DNA from 3 places in the Rahnella aceris genome. Region 2 is predicted to be linked to each of the others. Evidence: predicted binding sites of a transcription regulator. Region 2 holds the regulator's gene; each other region holds the start of a gene.

Region 1 (10,811 bases), on a different contig from region 2:
ACCACTCATGCGCGTTTCAGCCGGATTGTTACCGAACAGGACGACCAGCTTGCTGTTTTCAATATCTGACGTACTGTTGCCCTCGTTACTGCCATACGTGTATGGCATGGCGCAGGCGATTTGCGCGGTACTGTAAGTGCCGTAATGACTGAGAAAACCGCCATAGCAGTTCATCAGGCGGGCAACCAGCGAAGCGTAAGGGGAAGAACGGGTGATGTTGCCGCCTACAATGCCGGACGTGTAATTGATATATACCGCTTCATTGCCGTATTTCGCGACAATACGCTTCAGGTTATTGGCAATTTCATCGAACGCCTCTTCCCAGCTAATGCGTTTAAACTTACCTTCACCGCGCTTGCCGACGCGCTTCATCGGATAATTCAGGCGCTCCGGATGATTCATGCGGCGGCGGATAGAACGCCCGCGCAGGCAGGCGCGCACCTGATGATCACCGTAAATATCCTGCCCGGTATTGTCTGTTTCGACCCAGTACACCTCATCATCACGTACATGCAAACGTAACGCACAACGGCTACCGCAGTTGACTGAACAGGCGCCCCACACCACTTTATCTTCGGAGACTAAATGCTTCGCCTCACCCACTCCCTGGGCCAGTGCTTTACGGCTAAAAGGAAGGGATACGCCATCCGCAGCCACGGCCAGCCCTGCCAGCGTTGATGTTTTGATCAGTGTCCGGCGGCTGATACCACTTTTTAGCGTGGTGATTTCTGGTTTGATTTCCGACATTTTTCGCTCCGGTAATGAGGCAATACCCACTCAAACAGCATGGATACTACTTATTAGGGGGTACGAAACCTTGTCTGCTATCAAAAAAGGCGGGGTTGAAGAGAAAGAAATACGGAATTCGTAACGTAACGCATGATTTCATGCATAAAAAAAAGCGCCCTAAGGCGCTTTTCGCTATGTTAGTGCAGATATAACGGGATTAACCGATATATTCTAAACCGCCCATGTACGGACGTAATACTTCCGGCACTTCGATACGGCCATCAGCTTGTTGGTAGTTTTCCAGCACGGCGACCAGTGTACGACCTACAGCCAAACCAGAACCATTCAGGGTATGAACCAGACGTGGTTTTTTATCGGTTTTGTTGCGGCAACGCGCCTGCATACGACGGGCCTGGAAATCACCCATGTTGGAGCATGAGGAGATTTCACGGTATGTATCCTGCGCTGGCAACCAAACTTCCAGATCGTAGGTTTTGCAAGAACCAAAGCCCATATCGCCGGTACACAACAAAACTTTGCGGTATGGCAAATTCAGCAGCTGAAGCACCTTTTCTGCATGGCCGGTCAGTTCTTCCAGTGCGTCCATTGAATCTTCAGGACGAACGATTTGCACCATCTCAACTTTGTCGAACTGGTGCATGCGGATCAGACCACGGGTGTCACGACCATACGAACCGGCTTCTGAACGGAAACATGGCGTATGCGCTGTCATCTTCAGTGGCAGAGATTCTTCTTCAAGAATTTCATCACGGGTCAGGTTGGTCAGCGGCACTTCCGCCGTCGGGATCAGCGCATAGTTACTGCTGCCCGCCTCTTCATCCAGGGGTTTGGTATGGAACAGGTCTTCGCCAAACTTAGGCAACTGACCGGTACCGTACAACGTTTCCTGATTGACCAGATAGGGAACATAGGTTTCCAGATAACCGTGTTGCTCTGTGTGCAGATCGAGCATGAACTGCGACAGCGCGCGATGCATACGGGCGATTTGCCCTTTCATCACGACAAAACGCGCACCCGTCAGTTTAACGGCAGCGGCAAAATCCAGGCCGCCAGCCATTTCGCCCAGCGATACGTGATCGCGCACGGTGAAATCGTACTGACGCGGCGTGCCCCAGCGGCTCACTTCCTGGTTATCGTTCTCATCTTTACCGGCAGGCACGGAGTCATCAGGCATGTTTGGAATAGCAGAAGCGATATCGCGGATGTCATTTTGCAATGCATCCAGTTCAGCTTTCGCTGCATCCAGCTTCTCACCCAGCGTATTCACTTCCAGACGCAGGGGTTCGATGTCTTCGCCACGGGCTTTTGCCTGACCGATAGATTTCGATCGGGAGTTACGTTCAGCCTGTAGAGTTTCCGTTTCTACCTGCAAGACTTTGCGGCGTTCTTCCTGAGAACGCAGCGTTTCCACATCGAGTTTAAAACCTCTGCGAGCGAGTTTTTCTGCAACTGCGTCTAGCTCATTACGCAGCAGATTGGGATCCAGCATGCTAATCCTGTACGTGTCGTTATTGAATGTTAATTTGATGATGCACGCTGTCTGAAATGGCAGCGTGTCAAAGAGTTATCACGGTAACCTTACCGCAACGATAAAATTAGCGGTAGCGTTTTGTCGGGCTATTTTGATCTTGTTCGGCAAGCCATGCCAACTTTTCGCCGATCTTGCCTTCAAGCCCGCGTGATGTCGGGTAATAATACTGCGTACGGGCCATTTCAGGCGGGAAATAATCCTCTCCCGCCGCATATGCATTCGGTTCGTCATGCGCATAACGATACTCAGCACCAAGCCCCATTTCTTTCATCAGTTTGGTCGGCGCATTACGCAAATGTTCCGGCACATCAAAATCTGCCATTTCGCGTGCATCACGCATGGCAGATTTGAATGCGGTGTATACAGCATTACTTTTCGGTGCACAGGCCAGATACACAATCGCCTGGGCAATCGCACGCTCACCTTCAGCCGGGCCAACACGGGTAAAACAATCCCAGGCAGCGAGCGCCACCTGCATGCCCCGTGGATCGGCATTCCCGACATCTTCTGAAGCAATCGCCAACAAACGTCGGGCGACATACAACGGATCACCACCGGCGGTGATGATTCGGGCATACCAGTAAAGTGCCGCATCAGGCGAAGAACCCCGCACTGATTTATGCAATGCAGAGATTAAATCGTAAAAACGATCGCCTTTATTGTCGAAGCGCGCACTGCGTTCACCGGCAATCTCAGTGAGTAATTCCGGCGTGAGTGTCCTGTAACCATTGGCGTCGATTTCCGCCATATCGGCCATCATTTCAATACTGTTCAGCGCCCGGCGCGCGTCGCCATTCACCAGCTCCGAAAGCATCCGGCGGGTTTCCGGCGGAACACGGATTTTCTCATTGGCGTAACCGCGCTCAGAATTGCTCAGCGCCTGATCAATCACTTTCTCGATATCTTCAGCCGTCAGTGATTTAAGTAAATACACACGAGCGCGAGACAGCAATGCGGAATTGAGTTCGAAAGAAGGGTTTTCGGTGGTCGCACCAATAAATGTAATGGTGCCATCTTCAATGTGCGGCAGGAAAGCGTCCTGCTGACTTTTGTTAAATCGATGGACTTCATCAACGAACAAAATGGTACGACGCCCGGCATCGCGATTCTGCCGGGCTCGCTCAATCGCTTCCCGAATATCTTTAACACCGGATGTGACCGCAGATATACGCTCAACATCGGCGTTTGCATACCGGCCAATCAGTTCTGCCAGCGTCGTTTTCCCGGTACCCGGCGGCCCCCACAAAATCATCGAATGCAATTGCCCTGTTTCAATGGCCCGCGGCAGAGGTTTGCCCGGCGCTAACAGATGCTGCTGTCCAATATATTCTGCAAGAGTGACTGGCCGCATTCTGGCGGCCAGTGGCTGGAATTCATTTTGGGAAAAATCGAGTGACAGATTACTCAAACTAACCTCACTGACGCTGGTCGTCCACCGTCACACCCTGCGGCGGAGTAAATTTAAACTTGGCATCATCAACAGACGCATTTTGCTCACCTTTCAGGGTATAAGCACTTTTCTGCCCGTCCTGTTCAACGGCAGTGAAGCTTTTGATAGTGCCTGAAGGGGTCACATTGATCGCAAATTGTTTCAGATTACCGGTCGCAGCTTTCGGCGTTAATTCAAAGTCATCGCCTTTCTGTTTCACGTTATATTTTGCCCAGTCACTGCTATCATTACGCGTGATCAGCATGAACGGCGTGTTGCCGGTGGCATTTTTAAGCCAGGTTGCCGTGACTTGTTCAACGAACGGGTTATAGAACCATAGGGTTTTACCGTCGGAAACTAAAATGCTCTCATCCGGCGTAGTCATATGCCAGTTAAACAGGTTTGGACGTTTCACCCACAACTGACCTTCGCCCTGCTGAACGGCTGCACCATCATCGCTGGTTACCGTCTGCGTGAAGCTGGCATGGAAAGTATTGAGCTTACCCAGACGAGATTTGAGATCACTGCTGGCATCCGCTAAAACGGAAGCAGAGGTAAATGCGGTCAGTAAACACCCTACCATTAACAATTTTTTCATTCTTATACTTACCTCAGAAATCCATAAACTTCAGACGATGCCTTTTACACAGGCAAAAGACGTATGGTGCGAACTCTATCCGAGGCAGCGCCCCGGCGGTAGCTCATTCATCTGAAAAACAATAGTTTTACGCATCTTTGCACAAGGGTCGCATTCGCGACCCTTCTTAACAAATGCAGGCAAACCGGCTGGGTTTACTCGTGTGACGGTGGTGCCAACACTTCGCGGTTACCGTTATGACCCGGAGTACTGACAATGCCCTGCGCTTCCATTTGCTCAACAATGCGCGCCGCACGGTTGTAACCGATACGGAACTGACGCTGAACACCCGAAATCGACGCACGGCGTTTATCGACTACGAACGCAACCGCCTGATCAAACAGCGCATCGAGCTCTTCATCACCGTCCAGCCCTAAACCGCCACCCTCACCATCTTCACCACCGGAAACAATGCTTTCGATGTATTTTGGACGACCGCGCGCTTTCCAGTCCTGAACCACCGCATGCACTTCCTGATCACGGACAAAAGCACCGTGAACACGCACCGGAATCGAGGAGTTTGGTGCCATATACAGCATGTCCCCCATCCCCAGCAGTGATTCTGCGCCGCCCTGATCCAGAATGGTGCGGGAGTCAATTTTACTCGAAACTGTAAAGGCAATTCGGGTCGGAATGTTGGCTTTAATCAGACCGGTAATAACATCGACAGAAGGACGCTGAGTCGCCAGAACCAGGTGAATACCTGCCGCACGGGCTTTCTGGGCCAGGCGCGCAATCAGCTCTTCAACTTTTTTACCGACGGTCATCATCAGGTCAGCAAACTCATCGACCAGCACCACGATAAACGGTTCTTTCTGCAGATACGGCGGCTCAGCAGCCATGCCATCGCCCGGCTTCCAGAACGGATCAGGAATGGGACGTCCCATCGCCTCCGCTTCCAGAACACGTTCATTGTAACCGGCAAGGTTACGCACACCCAGCGCCGACATCAGTTTATAGCGACGTTCCATTTCACCGACACACCAGCGCAGCGCATTGGCTGCATCTTTCATGTCAGTAACGACTTCGGTCAGCAGATGTGGAATACCTTCATACACCGACAATTCGAGCATTTTCGGGTCGATCATAATGAAGCGCACATCTTCAGGTTTAGACTTGTACAGCATACTCAGAATCATGGCGTTAACGCCGACGGACTTACCGGAACCGGTCGTACCGGCCACCAGCAAGTGAGGCATTTTCGCCAGATCGGCGATAACCGGCTCACCTGAAATATCTTTACCCAGCACAATTGTCAGCGGCGACGTACTTTCTTTAAATTTCGCACAGTCCAGCACTTCGCGCAGATATACCGTCTGGCGCTTCTTGTTTGGTAATTCCAGGCCGACATACGGTTTGCCCGGGATCACTTCCACAACACGCACCGCAACCGCAGACAATGAACGGGCAAGGTCACGCGAAAGGTTAGAAATACGTGCAGCTTTCACGCCCGGCGCCAGATCCAGTTCGAAACGGGTAATCACCGGCCCCGGCAATTTCCCCACGACATCGGCTTTAATGCGGTAATCATTCAGACGCGCTTCGATCAGATTTCCCATCTGTTCCAGCGCGAACTCATCCACAGGCTCAGCTTCAGCCGGCGGTGAGGTCAGCAAATCCAGTGATGGCAGCGGTGTGGTCGGTTTCACCAGCGGCTGTTCATTACGCATAAGGAACGGATGGATCAGGCTATCCATATCAGGCTGCGCCGATGGCGAAGACTGTCGTGGAGCCTCATATTCCTGCGCATGCTGTACGGGCTCAGAAGACGTAGCGCGCTGATAAGGTTGTTGTGCAAACGTTGCAGGCTGCGGTTCTTCTTCCGCTTGTGCCGGCAATGTAAACAGCGGTTCAGAAGGCGTATCGTCCACCAGGTCAGCCATTGGTGAGAAGCTGAATGCATCATGCTGGCTGAGTTTCATGGCCGCAGCGGCAAAATCATCAGCAACAGCCGGTAATTCAGTCTGCTGATTTTGTGAATGATGATGCTGTACCACGCCGCTTAGCGGTTCGACATCCTGCTGATAGCGGGCCTGCTCACGCGCAGCAAACGCATTGCGCAATTCGGCTTCCTGCAAGGCAGTTTCTTCATCAGGTTCATTTTCAGTGACCGCATCGCCATAGCGCTCTTGTTGCTGAGCGGCAAACGCCTGCTGCAATGCTGCTTCCTGTAGCGCTTCTACGTCTGCCTGGATCTGTGGATCGCTATGCGTCGCAGACTGTGCCTGTTCCTGCTGTTCTGCCATACGCTGAGAAGGCAGCTTGATGCCATACGAGGCCAGCTCACGGCGTGTAGGTATACGCACCGGATTAGGACGCGGCAACTCAGGGCCAAAGCCTTTTTTCACCTGTGGATTTTCATCGCTCACAGCACTGAAGGCCGGCATAAAGGTGTTACCAGCGGAAGATGCCGTGGACTGCCCTGCCTGTGCAAGGCCGGTCGCCAGTGCTGCGGTGGCCGCCACGCTGGCCGCCTGAGCGGCATCAGGCACTGCTGAACTGAAATCAAACGGAGAACGGGAATGCTCCACGGCAGTTTGCCAGTTGCCCAGACTTGGACCATCTTCCTCTCTGCGCTCAACTGGTGCTGGTGAAGGCGATTGCTGAACGGGCTGCGGATGGCGCGGAACTGGTGTTTCTTCCGGGATCTCGAAATTGTATAACGGCGGAATGGCCGTTGCCGGTGCTGGCTGCGGTGAAATATTAGCAACCGGCGGCTCAGCAGCATAAGGATCCGCTGCCTGTACCGGTTCAGCAACAGCCGCGCTCGCAGCAGGTGCGGTAGCCTCAGAAGATGCCTGCGCTACAGGTTCATTCACCGAAGGCGCAGAGAACAGCACGTCATCTTCATCAGCTTCGGAAGCTTCGGCAGTTGCAGGAGCCGCTGCAGCAGCGACGGCCGGCGCGACTTTAGCAGCCGGTTTTGCGTCATCGTCTTCCAGTAGCGGATCGTCCTCCTCGTCGTAATCATAATCATCGTCACGACGGGACCGGTTGGTCACGATATTTGTTACACCCAGCACGGCACCACCGATCTTTTCGGCGATCGTCAACCAGGACCAGCCGGTAAATAAGGTCAGGCCAGCAGCCCAGACGCATAACAGCACCAGAGTCGCCCCCACATTATTAAAGTAAGGTGTCATCGCGGTACTGAGCAAACTGCCGATTACACCGCCGGAAGCGAAGTAATACAGGTCATCAACGTTGACGGCTGCAAGACCACAAGACGTGACAATGAGCGCCAGCGTGCCAATAAGGCGCAGCGAAAGGGCAAAATAATCGACGAAATCCTGTTTATCCCGCTGACGGAAAGCCGCCCAGCAGAGACACAGAATAATAGGTGGAATAGCGTAACCAAATACGCCAAAGATGAAGAACAGCGTGTCGGCCATCCATGCACCTACACCACCGCCCCAGTTATGAATTGGCCCATGCCAGGCTGTCTGAGACCAGCTTGGATCAGAGGGGTTAAAACTCACCAATGCCGCCATTAAATAAGCAGCAAAAATCGCTACCACAACCAGCAAAGCCTCCAGAAGACGGCGGCCATTGCTCAGTTTTTTCAGGGTAACTTCTTTATCTTCTGTATATTCCTGGCTCAAGAAAGGCTCTCCAGGTTCCTGTGAACTGAGAAAAAGCAACAGCGCCGAGACTCCCCGGCGCCATAGCTGTATAGATACACAGGAGTGTAGCTAAAATGACAAGGTTTTGCACCAGAACAATTACCGGGTCTTAATGACCAGGCGATTTGTCTGTTTCACTTCTTCCATCACCACGTAGGTGCGGGTGTCGTTAACACCTGGCAGACGAAGTAAAGTCTCACCTAACAGCTTACGGTAAGCAGACATATCAGGTACGCGGGTTTTCAACAGGTAGTCGAAGTCCCCTGAAACCAGATGACACTCCTGAATATCTTCGAGTTTTTGTACTGCCGCATTGAACTGTTCAAACACATCCGGGGCGCCGCGATTGAGGGTAATCTCAACAAATACCAGCAACGATGCGTCCAGATAATGCGGGTTGAGCAATGCAGTATAACCATTGATGAAGCCCTGACGTTCAAGACGACGAACGCGCTCCAGACATGGAGTTGGAGATAATCCCACACGTTTGGAAAGCTCGACGTTTGAAATCCGGCCATCCTTTTGCAATTCGTTGAGGATGTTACGGTCAATACGGTCGAGATCTTTTCCCGGACGTTTTTTGTTGTCTACCATTATTATTGTCTCTCTGCTGTCCTTCCCTGCACCTGCCATACCCCAGCCAACTTCAATGTCTAAGGGTTGTCCCAAGCGAAGACCCGATGATTAAGGTTTACGCATCCAAAAGCCGCGTTGATCCCCTGTCAAAAGGAACACGGCCATAAAACGGATACTCAAAAGAAATAACCTTGTGAAATTAATAGATTGAAAACCACCAACCTGATTCACTAAACCCTGCTGCAACATAAAAACCAAAAAGCAATACCAGGACGGGTCCGTAGCAGCCAATTGCATAAATTCAAGTCACAGACAGGCAGTTAATTTCTTCTTCCCCTGATGTTTTCGCAAATGCACAGCGGATTGTCAAAGTAAAAGAAGCAAAATCAGAAGAACGTGCCAGATTGAAAAGCGGACGCCCCCTTTTTAGCTGTCTTTTATCTATGAACAATAACAACGCATCTCACCCATTATTTCGGCCAAATCCCTACAAACAATCCTGAATTGTGGCTAAATTAACGCGTTCTGATGAACAACGTTCACAACGATGGGTCGCCGGAATGCTGGTTTTTCATCCTATCCATCAAACAGTTATCTGCCTCATCAATATTGGCGAAATCCTTTTTACGCGGGTTACGCAGTAAAAACTATCAGACAAATCGTTAACAACATCTGAGTTTACTTTTTTTACTGCGCCGTTTTCCCTACAATCGGTTTATCGCTTGTCGCCATCGCGGAGATGAATTACGCATGAGTACGGTTAAACACAGTAAGTTATTGATCTTGGGTTCCGGTCCGGCGGGTTATACCGCAGCGGTTTATGCTGCGCGTGCAAACCTCAATCCGGTATTAATTACCGGTGTGGAAAAAGGCGGTCAGCTGACCACCACTACCGAAGTGGAAAACTGGCCAGGCGATCCGGAGGGTCTGACCGGTCCGGGCTTAATGGAACGTATGCATGAGCATGCCACCAAATTTAATACTGAGATCATTTTCGACCACATCAACAAAGTCGATTTGCAGAACCGTCCGTTCCGCCTGACTGGTGACAGCGGTGAATACACCTGTGACGCGCTGATCATCGCAACCGGCGCTTCAGCACGTTATATCGGTCTGCCTTCTGAAGAAGCTTTTAAAGGTCGCGGCGTGTCAGCCTGCGCAACCTGTGATGGCTTCTTCTATCGCAACCAGAAAGTCGCGGTTGTCGGCGGTGGCAACACCGCTGTTGAAGAAGCTCTTTATCTGGCCAATATTGCCTCTGAAGTGCATCTGATTCACCGTCGTGACAACTTCCGAGCGGAAAAAATTCTGGTGGATCGTCTGAACGACAAAGTGGCCAGCGGCAATATCGTTCTGCATACCCATAAGACCCTGAATGAAGTGGTCGGCGATCAGATGGGTGTGACAGGCGCGAGCCTGCTCGACGTGCGCACTGATGAGAAATCGCAAGTGGATGTGGCGGGCGTGTTCATTGCTATCGGTCACAGCCCGAATACCGGCATTTTTGAAGGCCAGCTGGAACTGAAAGATGGCTACATCAAAGTGCAGTCCGGCTCTCATGGCAACGCCACCCAGACCAGTATTCCGGGCGTCTTCGCAGCGGGCGATGTTATGGATCATATCTACCGTCAGGCGATCACTTCTGCCGGAACCGGTTGTATGGCCGCACTGGATGCAGAACGCTATCTGGACGGTTTATCTCAAGCCCCGGATTTATAATTACGCCTGCGGCTAGTTATCGGACCAAGAGTCCATACAAAGAGTAACGAATAAGGCGGCTTAATTGCCGCCTTATTGTTTTCAGTGTTGAGCCAAGCATGTAACATGAGCGCCCTCCCATCCGGATTGCTGCACAGACTGATGCCTGATGAATAAAACACGACAACAAGAACTTATCCGCTGGTTAAAACAACAAAGCTCACGCGCCAAAGGCTGGATCCGTCTGTCTATGATGCTGGGTTTACTTTCCGGTTTGCTGATCCTCGCGCAAGCCTGGCTGATGGCCGGATTACTGCACAGCCTGATCATTGACCACACACCGCGTGATGCCCTGCTGCAAAGTTTCCTGTTAATGGCGCTGACGTTTGTTCTGCGCGCTGTGGTCACCTGGCTGCGTGAACAGGTGGGCTTTATTTGCGGACGTGTTATCCGTCAGGAAATGCGCAAGCTGGTGCTGGATCGTCTCGAGAAGCTGGGACCTGCCTGGATCCAGGGAAAACCGGCTGGCAGTTGGGCCAGCATTATTCTTGAACAAATCGAAGATAT
Region 2 (10,811 bases):
ATTTTTTTGCGCTCAGAACACAGTCAGCAATCCCCATTATTTCATGCAGTTACGAAAACCGATAAAGTGAAGCTGTTATTACGGCAAGCGACGGCGACGGTATTTTGGCTCATCAGGCCGGAAAAATGTCCGGTAAATCCAGACCGCAAGCACGGCCAAAAGCAGCCACGGCAACATTTTTACAACAATCGCCAAAAACCCACCCAACATCATCAGAGCAAATGCCACGACCAGCGCCGCAACCATACCCAGTAAAGAAATGCCGGTCAGCATCAGCATAAAGAAAAAACCAAGCACGAAGAGAATTTCCAGCATCAGGTGCTCCTTAATAAGCCATGTGCGATAAGACGTAGCGTCCAAACACGCATTAACCATTACAAGAAACATGCCAGTGTGATGGGATAAATAATTGATTGAATGATAAGGAAAAAATAATTCGCAGGCACGAATGGCCTGCGAAAAGATAGTAAATTTGACTAACAGATAGCGATTTTACTCACCCTGTTTTTATGCCTGCGCCACCACTTCCTGCGGCTGAGCAACCATCTGCAACGCCTGTTCGACCACATCAATGCCCGCGCCGGCTTTATGCGCATTCTCACTCAGATGACGACGGAACTGACGCGCGCCCGGCACCCCCTGGAACAGACCAAGAATATGGCGGGTAATGTGGCCGAGGTAAGTACCTTTGCTCAGTTCCGCTTCGATATACGGATACAGCGCGCGGATAATATCCGGCCCGGTTTTCAGCGGCGCATCAGAGCCGAACAGCTCGCGATCCACATTCAGCAACAGGCCCGGATTCTGGTAAGCCTCACGCCCCACCATCACGCCATCCATATATTGCAGGTGCGTTTTGGCTTCTTCGAGGGTTTTGATACCGCCGTTAATTGCCAGGGTCAGGTGCGGGAAATCACGCTTGAGCTGATATACGCGCGGGTAATCCAGCGGCGGAATTTCACGATTTTCTTTCGGACTGAGGCCCGAAAGCCAGGCTTTACGCGCATGAATAATGAAGGTATCGCAACCGCCGTTTTCTGAAACCTGACGGATGAAATCACACAGAAATTCGTAGCTGTCCTGATCGTCAATACCGATTCGCGTTTTAACCGTGACCGGAATTGAGACTACGTCGCGCATGGCTTTGATGCAGTCAGCCACCAGCGACGCCTGACCCATCAGACAGGCACCAAACATGCCGTTCTGCACGCGATCTGACGGGCAACCGACGTTGAGGTTAATTTCGTCATAACCACGTTCTTCCGCCCGTTTTGCGCAATGCGCCAGATCAGCCGGATTGCTGCCACCAAGCTGCAAAGACACCGGATGTTCTGCATCGCCAAACCCGAGATAATCCCCTTTGCCGTGAATAATGGCGCCGGTCGTGACCATTTCGGTATACAGCAACGTCTGGCCGGTCATCAGCCGGTGAAAATGGCGGCAGTGGCGATCGGTCCAGTCGAGCATCGGCGCAACGGAAAAACGCTGGGCGGAAAAGGGAGTGGTCTGGGGCATTACGTGTTGAGTTTCTGACATCGGCCTGACATTCGCTGAAGGGGTTCGTGACGCTCCCCCCGCTTCGCGCCAGAGGGAAGGTAATCGCTGATTATACCACAGAACAAAGATTCGGCATCTTGTGCCGCTGAGCAGGCGGATGCCGACGTTGCATCACATCTGAATGGCGCATAATTCGTCGTTTTGGTGCAAGCATGATAAAATCATCGGTGGTCGCATGATGTGGCCTATTCATTCCAATCTGCGCTCAGAGACCGTTGCTATGACCCTGAATAATCCGGAAAAATTACTTTCACAAGCTGAAGAACTTTGCCAGCAGCGCAATGTTCGCCTGACGCCGCAGCGGCTGGAAGTACTGCGCCTGATGACGCAACAACCCGGTGCGATCAGCGCCTATGACTTGCTGGATCTATTGCGCGTAAGCGAACCTCAGGCGAAACCACCGACCGTTTACCGGGCGCTGGATTTTCTGCTGGAACAGGGATTTATTCACCGTGTTGAATCCGCAAACAGCTATGTTCTCTGCCATCATTTTGAAGAGCCGAGCCATACTTCTGCGCTGTTTATCTGCGACCGCTGCGGGTTAGTTACCGAAAAAACCACCGACGGCATTGAAGAGCGTCTGGCAAAACTGTCATTAGAATCCGGATTTGAGCTTCGCCATTCCGTCGTTGAAGCGCATGGCTTATGTGCAGAATGCAAAGTAGTAGAAACCTGCGACAGCCATGACCATTGCGATCACGACCACAGTATTGTGGTGAAAAAACGCTGAATGATCGGGTTTTAAGGTTTTGAAGGTGACTCGTAAGAGGAGGATGTTTTGTACAGAGAAGAGGTTGGGTACATCCGTGTACCCGTATCCTGAAGCGTTCCGGGTAGGAGCAGCTAAATCTCAGGATCCGTCACTGGCACGCGAGGGGGAGTCGCGTCTTACCAGTGATATTTGTTTTTGGTTTCCCATTCATTGAGCTCTTTCTCGGCCTGATCTTTTTGATAGCCGTAACGCTCCTGAATTTTACCGACTAACTGATCACGTTTACCTTCAACCACTGTCAGGTCGTCATCAGTCAGTTTGCCCCATTGTTCTTTCACTTTCCCTTTGAACTGCTTCCAGTTACCGTCGGCTTGGTCCTTATTCATAAAATATCTCCTGTTACCTTGGGTTTTATGAACTGCATTTCGTCTTGCAGCTCGTCCTTAACACTTTAAAGGTTAGTAGAGAATCTCGATTAATCCTCCTTAAACAGGGATAAAAACCACTATTAGGATTAATCTAAAGCATGAAATAACGACAAAGCTGCGCTTATTTCTTTGAAAATAGCTGAAAAATCAGTGCGACGGAGACGAAAACCATGTGTCATGCCGCCAGTAACGACGCCATATCCAGCCCAGTGAAATCCCGCGTAACCCGAGGAATACCGTCAGCGCCAGCCACAACGCATGATTGCCCAGCAGCGGTAAAGTGAACAATGTCAGCCCGTACCCCAGCGCCGCCACCAGCATGCTGTTTCGCATATCCCGCCCACGCGTTGCGCCGATAAACATGCCATCAAGCAAATAGCACCAGACAGCCACCAGCGGCAGTATAATTTGCCAGCCAAGATATCGGTCCGCCAGCTCACGCAATTCCGGTAATGATGTCAGCGCATCAATGATCGCCCCACCCGCCAGCGCGTAAATCAGAGCAAAAAACAGCGCAACCAGCCCGGCCTGACGACACGCGGCATGCCAGACATTCAGCAGTTTTTCGCGGTTGCGGGCACCGAATGCCTCACCGGAATGCGCTTCGATAGCATAAGCAAAACCGTCAAGTGCAAACGCGGTAAATGTCAGCAGGTTCATCAACACGGCGTTGACCGCCACAATGTGGCTGCCCAGCCGCGCGCCCAGAACGGTCAGCGATGCAAAGCAAAGCTGCAACAGTAATGAGCGCAGCATGATGTCGCGGTTAAGCCCGAGAAGACGGCGCAAATTACCACGCCACGCGGAGGTGATTTCTGCGCCGGTGATACCGCGTCGTTTCATCACCCGCCAGACGAAATACAGCCCGATGAGTAGCGTGAAATACTCGGAGCTTGCCGTCGCCATGGCTGCGCCACGCACGTTCCAGCCCAGCCCGATCACCAGCCACAGATCCAGAATGATATTCAGCAAATTCCCGGCAATCAGCAAAATCACCGGCCCGCGAACGTACTGAATGCCGAGCAACCACCCGAGGATCACCAGATTCGCCAGTGAAGCCGGGGCGCTGAACCAGCGGATTTCGATAAACAGCCTCGCCTGTTCAAGCACGGGCTGGCTGCCGCCGACAATGTGAAACGCCAGCTCCATCAGCGGATGACGGAATACCACAATAATGACGCCCGCCAGTACAGCCAGAAGGAAGGGTTGTACAAAAGCACGCGCCAGAAGCTGATTATCTTTCGCGCCCAGCGCCTGAGCGGTCATGCCGGTGGTACTCATCCGCAGAAACAGTAAGAGCATAAAAAGGAAAGTGGTGATCATCGAACCCACAGCCACGCCGCCGAGATAATCCGGGCTGTCGAGATGACCGATCACTGCGGTATCCACCAGGCCGAGGAGTGGCACCGTGATATTGGAAAAAATCATCGGCAATGCCAGCATCCAGAGCGCTTTATCGGCAGGGCTTAAAAAGGTGTTTTTGAGTGTGTGTCGCAGGGAATGATGTTGCATAGAGAATCTCATGCCGGAGGTTCAGGTTATGCCTGTAAATGACATCGCCCCGAAAGGGGCGATGATGAGAGAAACGCATTTCTCTTTGAATTCACATGGATGCCAGAGGCCGCCGCCATCCATATTCAATTAGTTTTAGTCTTGTCTATCTGACACAGCAATTTCTGACTTAGTCATATCTGACCGAGTAATTCGCGTTATATCAAGGCGGCAACTAAGCGAACGCCGGGAGCATACACAAGTATGTGACCGGGGTTGCGAAGGCAGCCAACGCAGAGATAGCTCGAAGTACGAAGGTCAGATCCAGTCGCCGTTGCGGATAACACCTACGGCTAAGCCTTCAATGCTGAAATTCTGCTCGCGCAAATCCACCACGATCGGCTGAAACTCGCTGTTCTCAGGCAATAACTGCACCACACTGCCTTGTTTTTTCAGGCGTTTCACGGTGACCTCATCATCGATACGGGCCACCACAACCTGACCATTACGCACGTCTTGCGTTTTATGCACGGCCAGCAGATCGCCGTCAAGGATACCAATATCACGCATCGACATACCGCTGACACGCAGCAGGAAATCGGCGCTCGGCTTAAACATTTCCGGATCGATCTGATAGTGCCCTTCGATATGTTGCTGCGCCAGCAGCGGTTCACCGGCGGCAACGCGGCCAATCAGCGGTAAACCTTCTTCTTCTTCCATCAGCAGACGAATGCCGCGTGATGCACCGGAAACAATCTCAATAACACCTTTACGCGCCAGCGCTTTAAGATGCTCTTCCGCCGCATTGGGAGAACGGAACCCCAGACGTGATGCAATCTCTGCGCGGGTTGGTGGCATACCGGTGGTGGAGATATGATCGCGAATAAGGTCGTAGACCTCTTGTTGTCTGGTCGTTAAAGCTTTCATTCCGCCCCCTGGTTGTTTATACAGTCTTGCTGTGAGTATATACAGCTAAACGGTCAATGAAAACCTAAGATTGAATAAAAACAGGGCATAACGTTGATTCCTGGAATGCAGATTCCAAATCAGAACCATCGCGACCAAAAGATGCTGACCCAGACAAAAATCGCCAATATGATGGTCAGAAGTACGGCAGCAGAGCCGATATCTTTTGCGCGACCAGAAAGCACATGAAACTCAGGCCCGATGCGGTCTATTGCACATTCCACCGCGCTGTTGAGCAACTCCGTGACACAGACCAGCACGACGGATCCCACCAGCAGGATACGTTCAATGGTGCTGACATCAAGCCAGAAAGATAGCAAAATTAACGGGATAGCGACGCTGGCCTCCTGGCGAAATGCCGCTTCGTTTTGCCATGCCGCTTTGAATCCTTTCCAGGAATAGCCGGCCGCTTTATAAATTCGGGTAAATCCGGTGACTTGGTTCGCCATTTCGGGTACTGATCCTTAGAGTGTTTGCAGCATTTTAGCTTTTATATGACCACAGATCTCCACGGATCTTTCTGGTATCCTTGCGGCGAAATTGCTAACAAGAGGCTTCACGTTTTTATGTCAGGTTGGCGTAGACTTTATTACACATTATTGAATTTACCACTCTCATTGCTGGTAAAGAGCAAGGTCATACCTTCAGATCCGGTTACCGAGTTGCATTTAGACCCGACGCGGCCGATTTTGTACGTATTACCTTATAATTCCAAAGCCGATTTGCTGACGTTGCGTGCGCAATGTCTGGCGCAGAATCTGCCTGATCCTCTTATTCCGCTGGAAATTGACGGCACCCTGCTACCAAGCCATGTCTTTATAGCCGAAGGCCCGCGCGTATTCTCTTATTACACGCCGAAGCAGGAATCCGTAAAGCTGTTCCACGACTACCTTGATTTGCACCGCAATAATCCGGATTTAGACATTCAGATGTTGCCGGTGTCGGTAATGTTTGGTCGTGCACCGGGCCGTGAAGGTCAGGACGACACGCCGCATCTGCGCGTGCTGAACGGTATCCAGAAATTTTTCGCTGTGCTGTGGCTGGGGCGGGACAGTTTCGTCCGTTTCTCCAATACCGTTTCCCTGCGTTATATGGCGACGGAACACGGCACAGATAAGACGATTGCTCAAAAACTGGCACGTGTGGCGCGGATGCATTTCTCCCGTCAGCGTCTGGCTGCGGTTGGTCCGCGCCTTCCGGCACGTCAGGATTTATTCAATAAATTGCTGGCCTCAAAAGCCATTGAGAAAGCGATTGAAGACGAAGCCCGCAGCAAGAAAATTTCCCACGAAAAAGCCCAACAAAACGCCATCGCCCTGATGGAAGAGATTGCCGCTGACTTCTCTTATGAAGCCGTGCGCCTCTCTGACCGTGTGCTGAGCTGGACGTGGAACCGTTTGTACAAAGGCATCAACGTTAATAATGCCGAGCGTGTACGCCAGTTAGCGCTGGACGGTCAGGAAATTGTGTATGTGCCTTGCCACCGCAGCCACATGGACTATCTGCTGCTGTCTTACGTGCTCTATCATCAGGGTCTGGTACCGCCGCATATTGCCGCCGGTATCAACCTGAATTTCTGGCCGGCTGGCCCGATTTTCCGCCGTCTGGGTGCGTTCTTTATTCGTCGAACCTTTAAAGGCAACAAGCTCTATTCGACGGTTTTCCGTGAATATCTGGGCGAACTGTTCAGCCGCGGTTATTCGGTGGAATACTTTGTGGAAGGGGGGCGTTCGCGAACCGGGCGTCTGCTGGAGCCGAAAACGGGCACGCTGGCCATGACCATTCAGGCCATGCTGCGCGGCGGTTCACGTCCGATTACGCTGGTACCGATTTACATCGGTTATGAGCACGTCATGGAAGTGGGTACGTACGCGAAAGAATTACGCGGTGCGACCAAAGAGAAAGAAAGCCTGACGCAAATGCTTAACGGGCTGCGCAAGCTGCGTAACCTCGGCCAGGGTTACGTGAACTTCGGTGAGCCGTTGCATCTGACCACTTACCTGAACCAGAACGTGCCAACCTGGCGTGAAGCCATCGACCCGATCGAAGCACAACGTCCAAGCTGGCTGACGCCGACAGTGCAGGATTTGGCAGAACAGATCATGGTGCGCATCAACAATTCAGCGGCAGCCAATGCCATGAACTTGTGTTGTACCGCGCTGCTGGCCTCCCGTCAGCGTTCACTGACACGCGAACAGCTGACCGAGCAAATCGACTGTTATCTGCAATTGCTGCGTAACGTGCCTTACAACGCGGATTCGACGGTGCCTGATCTGACCGCTGACCAGTTGCTTGATCACGCGCTGAACATGAATAAGTTCCAGGTTGAGAAAGACAACATTGGCGACATCATCGTTCTGCCTCGCGAACAGGCCGTGCTGATGACGTATTACCGCAACAACATCCATCATATGCTGGTGTTGCCATCACTGATTTCAAGCATTGTGATGCACCACCGCCAGGTCAGCCGCGCGGAATTACTGCATCAGGTCGAACTGATTTATCCGATGCTCAAAGCCGAACTGTTTATGCATTTCGATACGCCTGAGCTGCCACAAGTGCTGGATGTTCTGACGCTGGAACTGGCGCGTCAGCAAATCATTCACCTTGAAGATGATGAGCTGACACTTAATCCGGCCCGTATCCGCACCCTCCAGTTGCTGGCGGCTGGCGTACGTGAAACGCTGCAACGTTACGCGATTACCTTCTCCCTGCTCACCAATAACCCAAGCATCAACCGCGGTGCACTGGAAAAAGAGAGCCGGATTATGGCGCAGCGTTTATCCGTGCTGCACGGTATCAATGCCCCTGAATTCTTCGATAAAGCTGTGTTCTCGACGCTGGTCGGCACACTGCGCGCAGAAGGCTATATCAGTGACACCGGCGATGCCATTCAGGAACAAACGCGTGAGATTTACCTCATGCTCAGCGACCTGATGACACCGGATATCAAGCTAACTATCGAGAGTGCGGGAATGCCTTCTGAGCTGCCGCAAGCAACGGAGCCACCGGCTGAACCGAAGATGGATGTACGCGATACCGATCATTAACCCGTATTAGCGCCAGACATCAGATTAAAAAAACAAAACGCCCGGACTTTTTACAGAGTCCGGGCGTTTTTAATTGTTGTCGCGCAGGCTAACTTACTTAGAAATTGAAGCCTGACAGGCTCATCAGAATACCGAGGAACAACACCAGCCCGACATAATTGTTCTGGCGGAAAGCCAGGAAACAGGCATCACGTTCACGTTTAGCAATCAGCTTTTGCTGATGCACAAACAGCGCAGCAGCCAGCAGCAACGACCAGTAAAACGGTGCGCTGAGCTGGGAAAGATAACCAACAATCCCCATCAGGATCAGCGTTGCCAGTTGCAGAAGGCCGATGATCAGCGTGTCAAAACGACCAAACAGAATCGCTGTCGATTTCACGCCGATCTTCAAATCATCGTCACGATCGACCATCGCGTATTGCGTATCGTAAGCCACCGTCCAGCAGATATTTGCCACGAACATTAACCAGCAGCTAAGCGGCACACTTTCGCTCACAGCGGCATACGCCATCGGAATTGCCCAGCCAAACGCCGCGCCCAAAACCACCTGCGGCAGATGGCTGACGCGCTTCATGAACGGATAAATCCATGCCAGCGCCAGTCCGGCCAGAGACAGCCAAATGGTCATGCGGTTAAGCAGCAGAACCAGCAGGAATGACACCAGCACCAGTCCGGCGAATAATATTTTCGCCTGCTTGCCGGTGATCGCCCCGCTCGGCAATGGCCGGTGAGCGGTGCGTTTTACGTGACCATCAAACTTACGGTCAGCGTAGTCATTCACCACGCAACCGGCGGCACGCATGAAGAAAACGCCCAGCACGAAGACCAGCAAAATCTTCGCAGACGGCATTCCCCCCCCCGCGACCCACAGTGCCCATAACGTTGGCCACAACAGCAGCAGTGAGCCAATCGGCTTATCAATGCGCATCAGGCGGCAGTAATCACGCCATGTGCCCTGCGTCATACTTCCTGACACTCTCTGTTCTCCTTGTTGATTAGTCTGACTCATACCTTGCTCACTTTACCCTCAGGGCGGTGAACCGGCGAATCCGGGAGGAAAATTTCGGTCAGCAGCAACGGCTTATCAGACAAACGCAGGCGGGAACGGCGCGCCCATAATTCTCCCTGCTCACTGTGTAACTGGCCTAAATGAATGTAATCGCGGGACAAGTTGTTCCCGCTAAACAGATAGCGCCCCAGCGGCACCGTGCCTAAATCGACCAGCGCCAGATCCGGCCCGGTCAGCGTTTCTTCAGGAATGACCGTGCGCCCCAGCAGCCAGGGTTCGGCATCGCCAAACAGCACGATTTCGCGGATCCAGTAACGGGCACTTTCCGGCAACTGCTGTGCTTCGCTTTCACCCAGTTCTTCGCGACTGACAAAACATTCATTTTGCGGTTTCACGGTGACGGTAACACCCTGCTTTTCAAACCGGCGGGTCATGGACCCCATTTCCATCAGCCAGTCAGCCACATCCGCAGGCACCTGCGAAGGGTCGTCAAACCAGTGGATCGGGGATGGTTCGGGGGAATGGGGATCAGACATCAACGGCTCCGTAATGAAGGCATTCATACCTCCAATGAATTATCTGCCTCGCATTCTAGCGCATCAATGCGAGGCAGTAATTGCCTGATTTATTCGCGGCGCAGACGTTCGCTATTGGCAAGAAACAGTGTCACGACCAGCACAAGGATCGCGCAGGCGTAAACCAATGTGTCATAAGGACTTTTGTGGTCGACGATGATCAGGCGGATAATCGCGGTGATGCCGATGTAAATAAAATAGCGTAACGGGAAATGATAGCCCGACGAAAAATATTTAATAATCAGGGCAATAAACTCAAAATAGAGGAAGTAAATTACAATCCCTTCAATGAGCAGATATGACGAAGACTGATCGTTATTCACGAACAACACCATTGCTAAATGATAGGTTTCGCGCCCGATAAAAATCATCAGGATCGCGGCCAGTCCTAATAAGAATACGTTCAAAATTCGCTGCATAATGACGGATATCATCAATGCCCGTTTTGATCCTGCCATGTGATCTACATCCCACTTTTGTTATTAATCCCCGCAGAATACCACAGAGTCAGCACAGGAAAAGCGCCATTAAAAAAGGGCCAGCCGGTGAAGGCTAACCCTTTTATTGAGAAATATTTCGACCTGTCCCTCTAAATCATTCGGGCTGGATCAAGGCGGCAAGGGAACGAAGCCCCGGGAGCTTACATAAGTAAGTGACCGGGGTGAGTTCACGCAGCCAACGCTGAAACAGTCTGAAGGATGACGAGGGATTAGCGCCAGTTTTTGAAGCGGTTAATTAAACCGTTCGTGGAACTGTCGTGGCCTGTCACTTCTGAGCTACCTTCCAGTTCTGGCAGGATACGGTTTGCCAGCTGTTTGCCCAGTTCTACGCCCCATTGGTCGAAGGTGTAGATGTTCAGGATCACGCCCTGGGTGAAGATTTTGTGTTCATACATTGCGATCAACGCACCCAGGCTATAAGGCGTGATTTCACGCAGCAGGATGGAGTTGGTCGGACGGTTCCCTTCGAACACTTTGAACGGCGCAACGTGTTTAACGTCTTCTGGTTTTTTACCCTGATCGG
Region 3 (10,811 bases), on a different contig from region 2:
CCAAGATGTTCACGCCCGGCAGCAATCGCGCCCGACGTGACAATCACAATCCGGTGCCCTGCCGCATGTTGCTGCGCGCACTGGCGGACAAGCTCAACAATGTGAGCACGGTTGAGGCGGCGCGAGCCGCCAGTGAGCACGCTGGTGCCCAGTTTTACAACCAGTGTCTGACTACCACTCATAATCGTTCCATTAGTGTGAAAAAGAAGGGCTTCTTTGTCTTTGTAACAGCAGAGAAGCGTTATGCCAAACGGCATAACGCTATAATAGCAGCATTCATGATGGGAATGGGTAGTACAGAAAGTCAGGCGGAGAGCTTCACAGGTTCTTCGCTGAAATCATCAGCAGGTTCCAGTTTGAGGGACATCTCTTCGATCATGGCATTCAGGTTTTTGTGGAACCCTTTCAATGTCGTCTCAAGCTTCTCTCGCACTTCAGCATCTTTAATGTTTTGCACTTTCCAGATGCCGTCTTTATCAAACAATCCGAAATGATAAACATAGGTAAAACGTTCGGCTTCAGCCTGCAATTCAATCCACCAGCCCCAGAATTCACGCTTTTCCGGCGCAGGCTTCACGTTCACACAGACAGCTAAACAGTCAAAGAAAAAGCGGTCGTTCTCGCATTTCCCTTCTCTGATGTACGGTCCCAGTGTACCGAAACGTTTCATTAGCCTGCTTTTAGGATGACCGCTTGGTAACGTCATAGTACAACCTCCATTGAAAGACGATCCTTTTTAGCAAAACGTTAGGAATTAGCAACTATTAAGTTAACGCATATGCTTTTGCAACCACCCACAAATCTCATGTAAAGCGCTGTCAAAATGCGCGTAAAGCGGCTCGCTGCGGATGGTCAAAAGCTTGCCGTCAGCGGAAGAATCCGCAATCAGCTTAGCTTCGCTCTTCGGACTGAATATATCGTTCTCCCAGTATGCGGCCAGGATGGGCGTCGGCGTTCTGCGTCCAAGCAACCCCTGCGTTTTCAGAGAATAACGATTAAGTTCGGTTTTCAGCGCCGAGTCGGACGCGCTCGACATGCCGATGCGGCTCGCCAGCACATCTATATACATGTCCGGTACCTGCTCCTGACATTTCGGGTCGCTCAGCAGCGTATGCACCAGCGCCCCCAGCGTGGCCACTGCCCGCACGCGGCGCGGTTCGAGATACGCCAGACGCACCGCGACGTTCGCACCAAAACGGTAACCGAGCAAACTGACGCGGCTGGCATCGACCCAGGGCACATCCGAAAGCTGCATCAGCACCTGCTGATGCAGGAAGCTGGTGTCCTGCGTCAGTTTCCACTTCGATGAAAAACCGATCGACGGCATGTCGATGGTCAGCATCGCGATGCCCATCGGCGCGAGATATGAACGGAACAGGCGCTGATGGTCACTCTGTAAGGTGTCGAGACCGCCACACACCAGCACCGTCGGGAACGGTGCTTTCCCTTCGGCCGGCAGGTGCAGGAATCCGGTGATCGGCGCACCGCCGGGGATCTTAAATTCCAGCTCTTTCAGTTCGTAAGGCGAATGTTCCGAGGATTTTTCAAAGGCTTTATTGGCCAGCGCTTGCGCCTGTTCCGCCAGCGTATCGCCTTTCAGATGCGGATAACCGGCGATGCTGTAAAGGTTGGCGGCTTTCAGCCAGTATTCGCTCGCCACATCCGCATCTTTTTCTTCGGCGGCTTTTTGCTGCCAGTACATCGCCTGATTTGACCATTCGTAGATCCAGTTGCCATTGCGGTAACCAATCACGGTATCGAGCAGCAACGGATCGCTGTGCTCCGCCTGGGAGACAGCAATGCGCGACAGCACTTCTTCCACTTCCAGCGGATCAACCCCGCGCCACATCCACATCAGACGGTTAATCGTGCGGTACCAGCAATGAACCGTGTCGCCTTCCAGCGCAGAATGCATCGGCGGGTGCGTATTATGGTGATGAACGCGATGAACCAGCGTTGATGTTTCCGGGTATTTGAAGGAAGGTTTAAACAGTTTTTCCGTAAGATTGGCTGGAGCCATGATGCAAGATCCTCCGTTAGCAAGCAGCAGGTCGCCCGCAGGCGATCATTTCTGGACGGGATTATAACCCGCCCACGTTGCGACAAGTGAGGGGTGAGGTCAAGCGGAAAGGATTTCAAGGCAATAAAAGCAAAACGCCCGGCAATGAGCCAGGCGTTAAATTAGAGGAATATTAACAGTGGAGGATTATTTTCCTACCAGAGGTGGCACGAATACCACGCCCATATCCCACGGCTGTTCGATCCAGGTGTTCTGCGGGATGTCGATCACATAGTCATCAACCAGCGGTGCGCCAGCCGGTTTCGCGAAGATCGTGATGAAATGCGCTTTCGGGTACATTTCGCGGATGGCTTTCGCGGTGCCGCCGGTATCCACCAGATCGTCGATCACGATGAAGCCTTCACCGTCGCCTTCTGCGCGTTTCAGCACCTGCATTTCGCGCTGATTATCATGGTCGTAGCTGGAGATACATACGGTATCCACATGACGGATGCACAGCTCGCGAGCCAGCAACGCTGCCGGAACCAGGCCACCACGGCTGACTGCAATAATGCCTTTCCATTGTTCTGCCGGCAGCAGGCGTTTAGCCATAGTGCGCGCGTGGATTTGCAGCATGTCCCAGGTTACAACGTATTTTTCGCTCATAAAGGTGTCCCAGCCAGTGAATTAACGGCTTCTAAAAAAATAATGGGGGGAAAAAAGGTTGCGCGAGATTATAGTGAGTCCGGTTCACAAAAACCAGCGATTATCTGGCTTCAGCCGCCCAAAAATCCCGGAATTTCTCCCCGTCCCCGCGCACAGGTTAAGATTAAGTGATATTCTGTCAGGCCACTCGCCACACAGTCTGGCGGGGATTACTTAACCTTAAACCTACAGCATCTCAGTCAGTTCCCCTGCAAACGGAGCCTGAATGAGCTGACTGTCACAGGAGACTTATAGTGTCTGAACTGTCTCAGCTTTCGCCACAACCGTTGTGGGATATTTTTGCCAAAATTTGTTCAATTCCGCACCCTTCCTATCATGAAGAAGCGCTGGCAAAACACATCGTTGAATGGGCACAGGAAAAAGGTATCCACGCTGAGCGTGATGAAGTTGGCAACATTTTGCTGCGCAAACCCGCCACCAAAGGCATGGAAAACCGCAAAGCCGTTGCACTGCAGGCTCACCTCGATATGGTGCCGCAGAAAAACAACGATACTGTTCATGATTTCACTAAAGATCCGATCCAGCCCTTCATCGAAGACGGTTGGGTAAAAGCCCGCGGCACCACGCTGGGTTCTGATAACGGTATCGGTATGGCGTCCGCGCTGGCGGTTCTGGCTGATGACAGCGTAGAACACGGCCCGCTGGAAGTGTTGCTGACCATGACCGAAGAAACCGGCATGGCAGGCGCATTCGGCCTGCAACCGAACTGGTTACAGTCTGAAATTCTGATCAACACCGATTCTGAAACCGAAGGCGAAATCTACATGGGTTGCGCTGGCGGGATTGATTTTACCGCCACACTGCCGCTGAGCCGTGAAGCGGTTCCGGCCGGTTTCAGCACGCTGAAACTGACCCTGAAAGGCCTGAAAGGTGGCCACTCCGGCGCGGAAATCCACTTAGGTCTGGGCAACGCCAGCAAACTGCTGGCACGTTTCCTGGCAGACAACGCTGATACTCTTGGTCTGCGCCTGCTCGACTTCACCGGCGGCACACTGCGTAACGCTATCCCGCGTGAAGCGATTGTGACCCTTGCTGTTGCTGCTGATAAAGCAGACGCGCTGAAAGCGGCAGCACAAGAATTCCTGGCAACGATTCAGTTCGAACTGTCAGCGGTAGAGAAGAAAATTGCCTTCGTGGTGGAAGCGGCTGAAAGCAACGCTAAAGCGCTGACCGCAGAAACTCAGGGTAAATTCCTTGCCCTGCTGAACGCGACGCCAAACGGCGTGATCCGCATGAGTGATGACGTGAAAGGCGTGGTAGAAACCTCGCTGAACGTCGGTGTTGTCACCATGAAAGATGACGAAGTGGCGATCAACAGCCTGATCCGCTCGCTTATCGACAGCGGTAAAGAATATGTGGTCAGCATGCTCAATTCACTGAGTGAACTGGCTGGCGCGAAAAGCCTGGCAAAAGGCAGCTATCCTGGCTGGAAACCTGAGCCGAATTCACCAGTGATGACGCTGGTGCGTGAAACTTACCAGACGCTGTTCAATAAAACTCCGAACATCATGGTGATCCACGCCGGTCTGGAATGCGGTCTGTTCAAAAAACCGTACCCGGACATGGACATGGTTTCCATCGGGCCAACCATCACCGGGCCACACTCGCCGGATGAGCAGGTGGAAATCGCCAGCGTCGAGCTGTACTGGAAACTGCTGACGGCCCTGCTGAAAGCGATTCCTGAACGCGGTTAATACTCGATCGGTCCCCTAAATCATTCGGGCTGTATCAAGGCGGCAACTGAGTAAATCCCCGGGAGCATACACAAGTATGTGACCGGGGTTTGCGAAGGCAGCCAACGCAGAGACAGTTTGAAGGATGACGGGGATCATTCCCAGGGAAGCAGAAGCTGCCGCTCTATTTGCGGATCCTGCAACGTCACATGCAATCCCACCAGCCTGACTCCCCTTCCGCCACGCCGCTGTTCCCAGGCTTCACGTGCGACCTTCAGCAGATCTTCTTTATTCAGCACCGGCCAGACGTGTTCCTGCGTGGTCTGCTGGAAATCATGGAATTTGAGTTTTACGCCCTGCCTCGCGATGCGCAGATCCGGGCTGACACGGCTTAAACGTGTTTGCAGTTCAGGATACAAACGTTCGATCAGCGACACGCATTCTTCCCAGCTGTGGATATCTTCTGCCAGTGTGCGTTCAACGCCGACCGATTTACGTAACCGCTCGGGGGAAATTTCACGTTCATCGATACCCTGACAGCGTTCCCACAGCACACGGCCAAATTTGCCAAAGCGTTTAAGCAGTTTTGCCAGATCATAACGCTGCACATCGCCGCAGGTGATCAGCCCCTGCTCCTGCAAACGCTGAGCGGTGACTTTACCGACGCCGGGGATTTTACTCAGCGGAAGATCCTGTAAAAACGCCCCGACTTTTTCCGGCGTGATCACAAACTGACCGTTGGGCTTGTTCAGATCCGAGGCGATTTTTGCCAGAAATTTGATCGGCGCGATACCCGCAGATGCCGTCAGATTGATCTCATCGAAAATGGCCTGACGGATTTCAGCAGCGATAAGCGTTGCAGAGCCGTTGCATTGCGTCGCGTGGGAAACATCCAGATAAGCTTCATCGAGTGACAGCGGTTCGATCAATGGCGTATAACGCGCAAAGATTTCGCGGATATGGTTTGACGCTTCTTTATAGGCCTCCATTCGGCCGGGGATCACTTTCAGGTGCGGGCAAAGTTTCAGTGCCATGCCGGTGGGCATCGCGCTGTGCACGCCGAATTTGCGGGCAGGATAATTAGCGGTGCTGATAACACCACGGCGGTCACGACTGCCGCCAATGGCAATAGGAATGTCGCGCAGGGAAGGATCATCGCGCATTTCGACCGCAGCGAAAAAGCAGTCCATATCCACATGAATGATTTTACGCATAACCCTCCCCCTCAATAACTGTATAAGTATACAGTTGAATGCAGGGATGTCCAACATAGAAAATGAGGGTTAGTTTGACTTAATTAATCACCATTAATGGCAACGTAATAATTTTCCTATTCCTAAAGTCATTATTCATTATTTGGTGATTGCTAAAAATTTAATCAGTATTAATATGACAGCGTTTCCGACAGACAGTACATAAGAAGAAAATCAGTGGCGGTCTTACAGGCAGTTGAGCTGTAGACAAAATAATCAAAATTATTACCGAGCAGGACTTAGAATGATCAGAATCGCGCTGTTTCTTGCGATGCTCCTCAGTTTGCCTTTATTTACAGCAAATTACGCCGTGGCCAGCGATGCTGTCCCGGTCAACGCGGCACTAAAAAAACAATTACTGGGTGCACCTGTTTATATCCAGATCTTCAAACAGGAACGTAAACTCGAATTGTATGCTCAGCTCGACGGCGAATTTCGTCTGATCGGCAGTTATGGCATCTGCGATTTTTCCGGCGGTTTGGGAAATAAACGTCGCGAAGGCGATTTCAAAAGCCCGGAAGGTTTCTACAACGTGGATATTCACCACCTGAAACCCGACAGCCGCTTTTATCGCGCCATCAACATCGGTTTCCCCAATGCTTATGATATCTCGCAGGGTTATTCAGGTAAGTATCTGATGATCCACGGTAACTGTAAGTCTATTGGTTGCTACGCCATGACCGACGGCTATATGGACGAAATATTCACCTACGTACAGGCGGCATTCCAGTTCGGGCAACGCAATTTAAAAATTAGCATTTACCCGTTCAGGATGACCGATGCCAACATGAAGGCGCATAAAAACTCCAGCTATTACAGTTTCTGGAACCAGTTACAGCCGGGATATGCGTACTTTGAGAAACACCATCAGCCACCAAATGTCGTGGTCACTGACGGTAGATATGAAGTGCTACAACCGTTGTCCAACACCCCGCTGCCTTCACAGCTGGCGTTCGCCCCGATGAAATAATGCGAATTCACCTGGAGCAATTTTGTTCCAGGTTTCGTTCGCCGTCAGCGGTTGCGTGGCAATCACGGTGACGACATCATCCGGTGTCGTCTGCTGCTGAAAATCAATTTCCACATCCTGATCCAACAACGTTGCCTTGCCGAAAGGCGCACGCCGCGTGATCCAGTGCAAATTCGTCGAGCAATACGCCATCACGAAATTGCCATCCGACAGCAACATGTTAAACACCCCTTTCTGCCGTAATTCATCAGCCAGCGACGCAATATAGCGAAACACTGGCGGCCAGCTTGCAGGGCGGCGCGGATAGCGTTGGGTGAGTTTGTGCAGTAACCAGCAGAAGGCGTATTCGCTGTCGGTCTGGCCCACCGGACGCAGCGTACCGGTATCGAGCTGACGATAACCACGAAGCTGACCGTTGTGCGCATAAGTCCAGTTGCGTCCCCACAGTTCGCGGGTAAACGGATGAGTATTTTCCAGCGCGACTTCACCACGGTTTGCCTGACGGATATGAGAAATCACCGCGCAGGATTTGATCGGATATTCCTGAACAAGGCGGGCAATGGGCGAATTAAAGCTTGGCGTCGGATCTTTAAAAGTACGACAGCCATTCCCTTCATAAAAGGTGATGCCCCAGCCGTCTTTATGCGGGCCGGTCCCGCCACCACGCTGCACTAATCCACTGAAACTGAAACAAATATCAGTAGGAACGTTAGCGCTCATCCCGAGCAATTCGCACATCACCAGCCTCCTTTACGGCAAAAGGCTTATGCCTTTGCCATCTCTTTTTCGATCAGAAGAATCAAAATATGAATGACTTTGATGTGGATTTCCTGCACGCGGTCAGCGAAACCAAAGTGCGGAACGCGGATTTCCACATCGGCTGAACCGTCCATTTTCCCGCCATCTTTACCGGTCAGGGTGATAACTTTCATGCCTTTAGCGCGTGCGGCTTCGATGGCTTTGATCACGTTACCGGAATTACCGGAAGTGGAAATGCCCAGCAGCACGTCGCCCTTCTGGCCTACGGCTTCCAGATAACGGGAAAAGATGTATTCGTAACCGAAATCGTTGCCGACGCAAGAGATGTGGCTGACGTCAGAAATCGCAATTGCCGGATAGCCCGGACGGTTTTCACGATAGCGGCCTGTCAGTTCTTCGGCGAAATGCATGGCATCGCAGTGTGAACCCCCGTTACCACAGGAAATCACTTTCCCACCCGCTTTGAATGAATCGGCCAGCAGCACCGCTGCACGTTGAATAGACTCAATATTTGCCGGATCGCTGATGAATTTATTCAGCGTGTCAGCAGCTTCGTTCAGTTCAGTACGGATAATATCCTGGTACATAGCAGCCTCTTTTATGTCCATTTGCAGCCGGTTTCAGCACGGCCGATAGCAATAAAACGTTCCGCTGTGCAGTTTAACGGAAAGCCGAAACAGCGAGAAGCCATGAAGCGGTAATGATTCCGATAGTTTCTGTTTTTGACGCTTCGTGCGACCGGTTTGTGAGCTGTGTTGTAATTAGTATGTAAACGTATTGATAAAGAAATGAGCATGAACTAAAACCATTATATCCCTACAACAGGTCAGACCTCCTACTACTCAGGAGCTTTACTATGATGGTTCTTAGCATTGTTGCATTTATCGTGATCCTTGGTGCGTTGTTCTATCACAAGGTCAATCTCGCCCTGAGCAGCCTGATTTTACTGGCGTTTACGGCGGTTATGGGTGCCATTAATCTGTGGACACTTTGGCTGTTATTGCCGCTGGCGATCATTCTCCTGCCCTTCAATATCCCTGTCATGCGCCGTTCATTGTTCTCCGGCCCGGCGCTTCGCACCTTCCGTAAAGTGATGCCCGCAATGTCGCGCACGGAAAAAGAAGCGATTGAAGCAGGCACCACCTGGTGGGAGGGTGACCTGTTTGGTGGCAAGCCAGACTGGAAGAAATTGCAGGATTATCCTGAGCAGCAACTGACAGAGGAAGAGCAGCGCTTTATTGACGGGCCGGTTGAAGAAGCCTGCCGTATGGCGAATGACTTCCAGATCACCCATGAACTGGCTGATTTGCCGCCGGAACTGTGGGCGTATCTGAAAGAACACCGCTTCTTCGCGATGATCATTAAGAAAGAGTACGGCGGTCTGGAATTCTCGGCTTATGCGCAGGCGCGTGTGCTGCAAAAACTGGCCGGTGTGTCAGGCATTCTGGCGATCACCGTCGGTGTGCCGAACTCCCTCGGGCCAGGCGAATTACTGCAACATTACGGCACCACGGAGCAGAAAGATCACTATCTGCCGCGTCTGGCCGAAGGTCTGGAAATTCCCTGTTTCGCCCTGACCAGCCCGGAAGCGGGTTCTGATGCCGGTGCCATCCCGGACTTTGGTATCGTGTGTAAAGGCCAGTGGCAGGGTAAGGAAGTGCTTGGCATGCGCCTGACCTGGAACAAGCGTTACATCACGCTGGCACCTATCGCCACCGTGCTGGGCCTGGCGTTTAAACTGAAAGATCCCGATCACCTGCTCGGCAACGAAACGGATCTGGGCATTACCTGTGCGCTGATCCCAACCGACACCGCCGGTGTTGAAATTGGTCACCGCCACTTCCCGCTGAACGTGCCATTCCAGAACGGCCCGACGCGCGGCAGCGATATTTTTGTACCGATCAATTACATCATTGGCGGCCCGAAAATGGCCGGTCAGGGCTGGCGTATGCTGGTGGAATGTCTGTCTGTCGGCCGTGGCATCACGCTGCCGTCTAACTCTACCGGCAGCCTGAAATCTCTGGCGCTGGCGACCGGGGCTTATGCCTATATCCGCCGTCAGTTCAAACTGCCTATCGGTAAAATGGAAGGTATCGAAGAACCGCTGGCGCGCATTGCCGGTAACGCTTACGTGATGGATGCCGCCGCAACGCTTATCACGAACGGCATTATGCTGGGTGAAAAACCAGCGGTGCTGTCCGCTATCGTCAAATACCACTGTACTCACCGCGGCCAGCGCGCCGTGATGGATGCGATGGATATCACCGGTGGTAAAGGCATTATGCTCGGCAGCAGCAACTTCGTGGCCCGCGCTTATCAGGGTGCGCCGATTGCGATTACCGTGGAAGGTGCCAACATTCTCACCCGCAGCATGATCATCTTTGGTCAGGGTGCGATCCGCTGTCATCCTTATGTTCTTCGTGAAATGGCGGCGGCGGAGAAAAACGATCTGGTTGATTTTGACCGTGCGCTGTTCGGGCATATCGGCCACGTCGGCAGTAACAAAATGCGCAGCTTCTGGCTCGGCCTGACTAACGGCCGCACCAGTGATACGCCGGTCAATGATAAAACCGCCCGTTATTACCAGCACATCAACCGTCTGAGCGCTAATCTGGCATTGCTGGCTGATGTGTCGATGGGCGTGCTCGGCGGCAGCCTGAAACGTCGCGAACGCATTTCCGCCCGCCTCGGTGATATCCTCAGCCAGATGTATCTGGCGACGGCGACGCTGAAACGTTATGACGAAGAAGGCTGTCACGAAGCGGATTTACCGCTGGTGCACTGGGGCGTGCAGGATTGTCTGCATCAGGCCGAAGTCGCTATCGACGATTTGCTGCGTAACTTCCCGAACCGTTTTGTGGCTGGCGTGATGCGCCTGGTGATTTTCCCGTTGGGCCGTTCGCACTCCGCACCGTCTGATCGTCTGGATCACCAACTGGCGCGTATTCTGCAGGTGCCTTCAGCGACACGCAGCCGCATCGGTCGTGGTCAGTATCTGACACCCGGCGAGCACAATCCGGTTGGTCTGCTGGAAGAAGCCTTGCAGGATATTCTGGCCGCTGAGCCGGTTCACAAACGTCTGTGCGAAGCGATGGGCAAAAAACTGCCGTTCACCCGTCTGGATATTCTGGCGCAAAAAGGTCTGGATGCCGGTCATCTGAGCGCCGACGATGCGCGTATCCTGAGCCGTGCGGAAGAAAGCCGTCTGCGTTCAATCAACGTCGATGAGTTTGAACCTGACGCACTGGCCGCACAAAAACCAGAAGCGGAGAAAGACAGCATAAAAAAGGCTGAGGCGAAACCCCGCCACACCGAAGCTGCCTGATTTAACTGTTAATCCATAAAAAAACCTGAGTGTTTACGCACTCAGGCTTTTATTATTTATGAAGATACATACATATTACCCTAAATAGTTCGTGTTGCAGAAAGGC

What was found. The regulator LexA, encoded in region 2, represses DNA repair genes until DNA is damaged. The targets are predictions, from matches to a motif close to TNCTGTATGTACATACAGNA.
Region 1: the regulator LexA is predicted to act here: its motif matches at 8,014-8,033, upstream of GW591_RS02835 (DNA translocase FtsK 4TM domain-containing protein).
Region 3: the regulator LexA is predicted to act here: its motif matches at 5,629-5,648, upstream of dinB (DNA polymerase IV).

The regions. Positions count from the first base shown of each region.
Region 1 is NZ_JAADJV010000001.1:621,361-632,171, reverse strand. It holds gene ynfE (selenate/tellurate reductase subunit YnfE) at 1-747, opposite strand, end outside; gene serS (serine--tRNA ligase) at 947-2,239, opposite strand; gene GW591_RS02845 (replication-associated recombination protein A) at 2,346-3,689, opposite strand; gene lolA (outer membrane lipoprotein chaperone LolA) at 3,697-4,308, opposite strand; gene GW591_RS02835 (DNA translocase FtsK 4TM domain-containing protein) at 4,503-7,949, opposite strand; gene lrp (leucine-responsive transcriptional regulator Lrp) at 8,070-8,564, opposite strand; gene trxB (thioredoxin-disulfide reductase) at 9,297-10,265, shown strand; gene cydD (heme ABC transporter permease/ATP-binding protein CydD) at 10,414-10,811, shown strand, end outside.
Region 2 is NZ_JAADJV010000002.1:655,774-666,584, forward strand. It holds gene pspG (envelope stress response protein PspG) at 79-315, opposite strand; gene dusA (tRNA dihydrouridine(20/20a) synthase DusA) at 508-1,515, opposite strand; gene zur (zinc uptake transcriptional repressor Zur) at 1,778-2,287, shown strand; gene GW591_RS15380 (CsbD family protein) at 2,446-2,655, opposite strand; gene dinF (MATE family efflux transporter DinF) at 2,845-4,209, opposite strand; gene lexA (transcriptional repressor LexA) at 4,507-5,115, opposite strand; gene GW591_RS15395 (diacylglycerol kinase) at 5,235-5,603, opposite strand; gene plsB (glycerol-3-phosphate 1-O-acyltransferase PlsB) at 5,721-8,204, shown strand; gene ubiA (4-hydroxybenzoate octaprenyltransferase) at 8,302-9,168, opposite strand; gene ubiC (chorismate lyase) at 9,210-9,749, opposite strand; gene psiE (phosphate-starvation-inducible protein PsiE) at 9,839-10,246, opposite strand; gene pgi (glucose-6-phosphate isomerase) at 10,498-10,811, opposite strand, start outside.
Region 3 is NZ_JAADJV010000001.1:53,054-63,864, reverse strand. It holds gene proB (glutamate 5-kinase) at 1-182, opposite strand, end outside; gene crl (sigma factor-binding protein Crl) at 305-706, opposite strand; gene frsA (esterase FrsA) at 770-2,020, opposite strand; gene gpt (xanthine phosphoribosyltransferase) at 2,207-2,665, opposite strand; gene pepD (beta-Ala-His dipeptidase) at 2,959-4,419, shown strand; gene dinB (DNA polymerase IV) at 4,554-5,612, opposite strand; gene dpaA (peptidoglycan meso-diaminopimelic acid protein amidase) at 5,896-6,621, shown strand; gene GW591_RS00310 (class II glutamine amidotransferase) at 6,592-7,359, opposite strand; gene lpcA (D-sedoheptulose 7-phosphate isomerase) at 7,386-7,967, opposite strand; gene fadE (acyl-CoA dehydrogenase FadE) at 8,237-10,705, shown strand.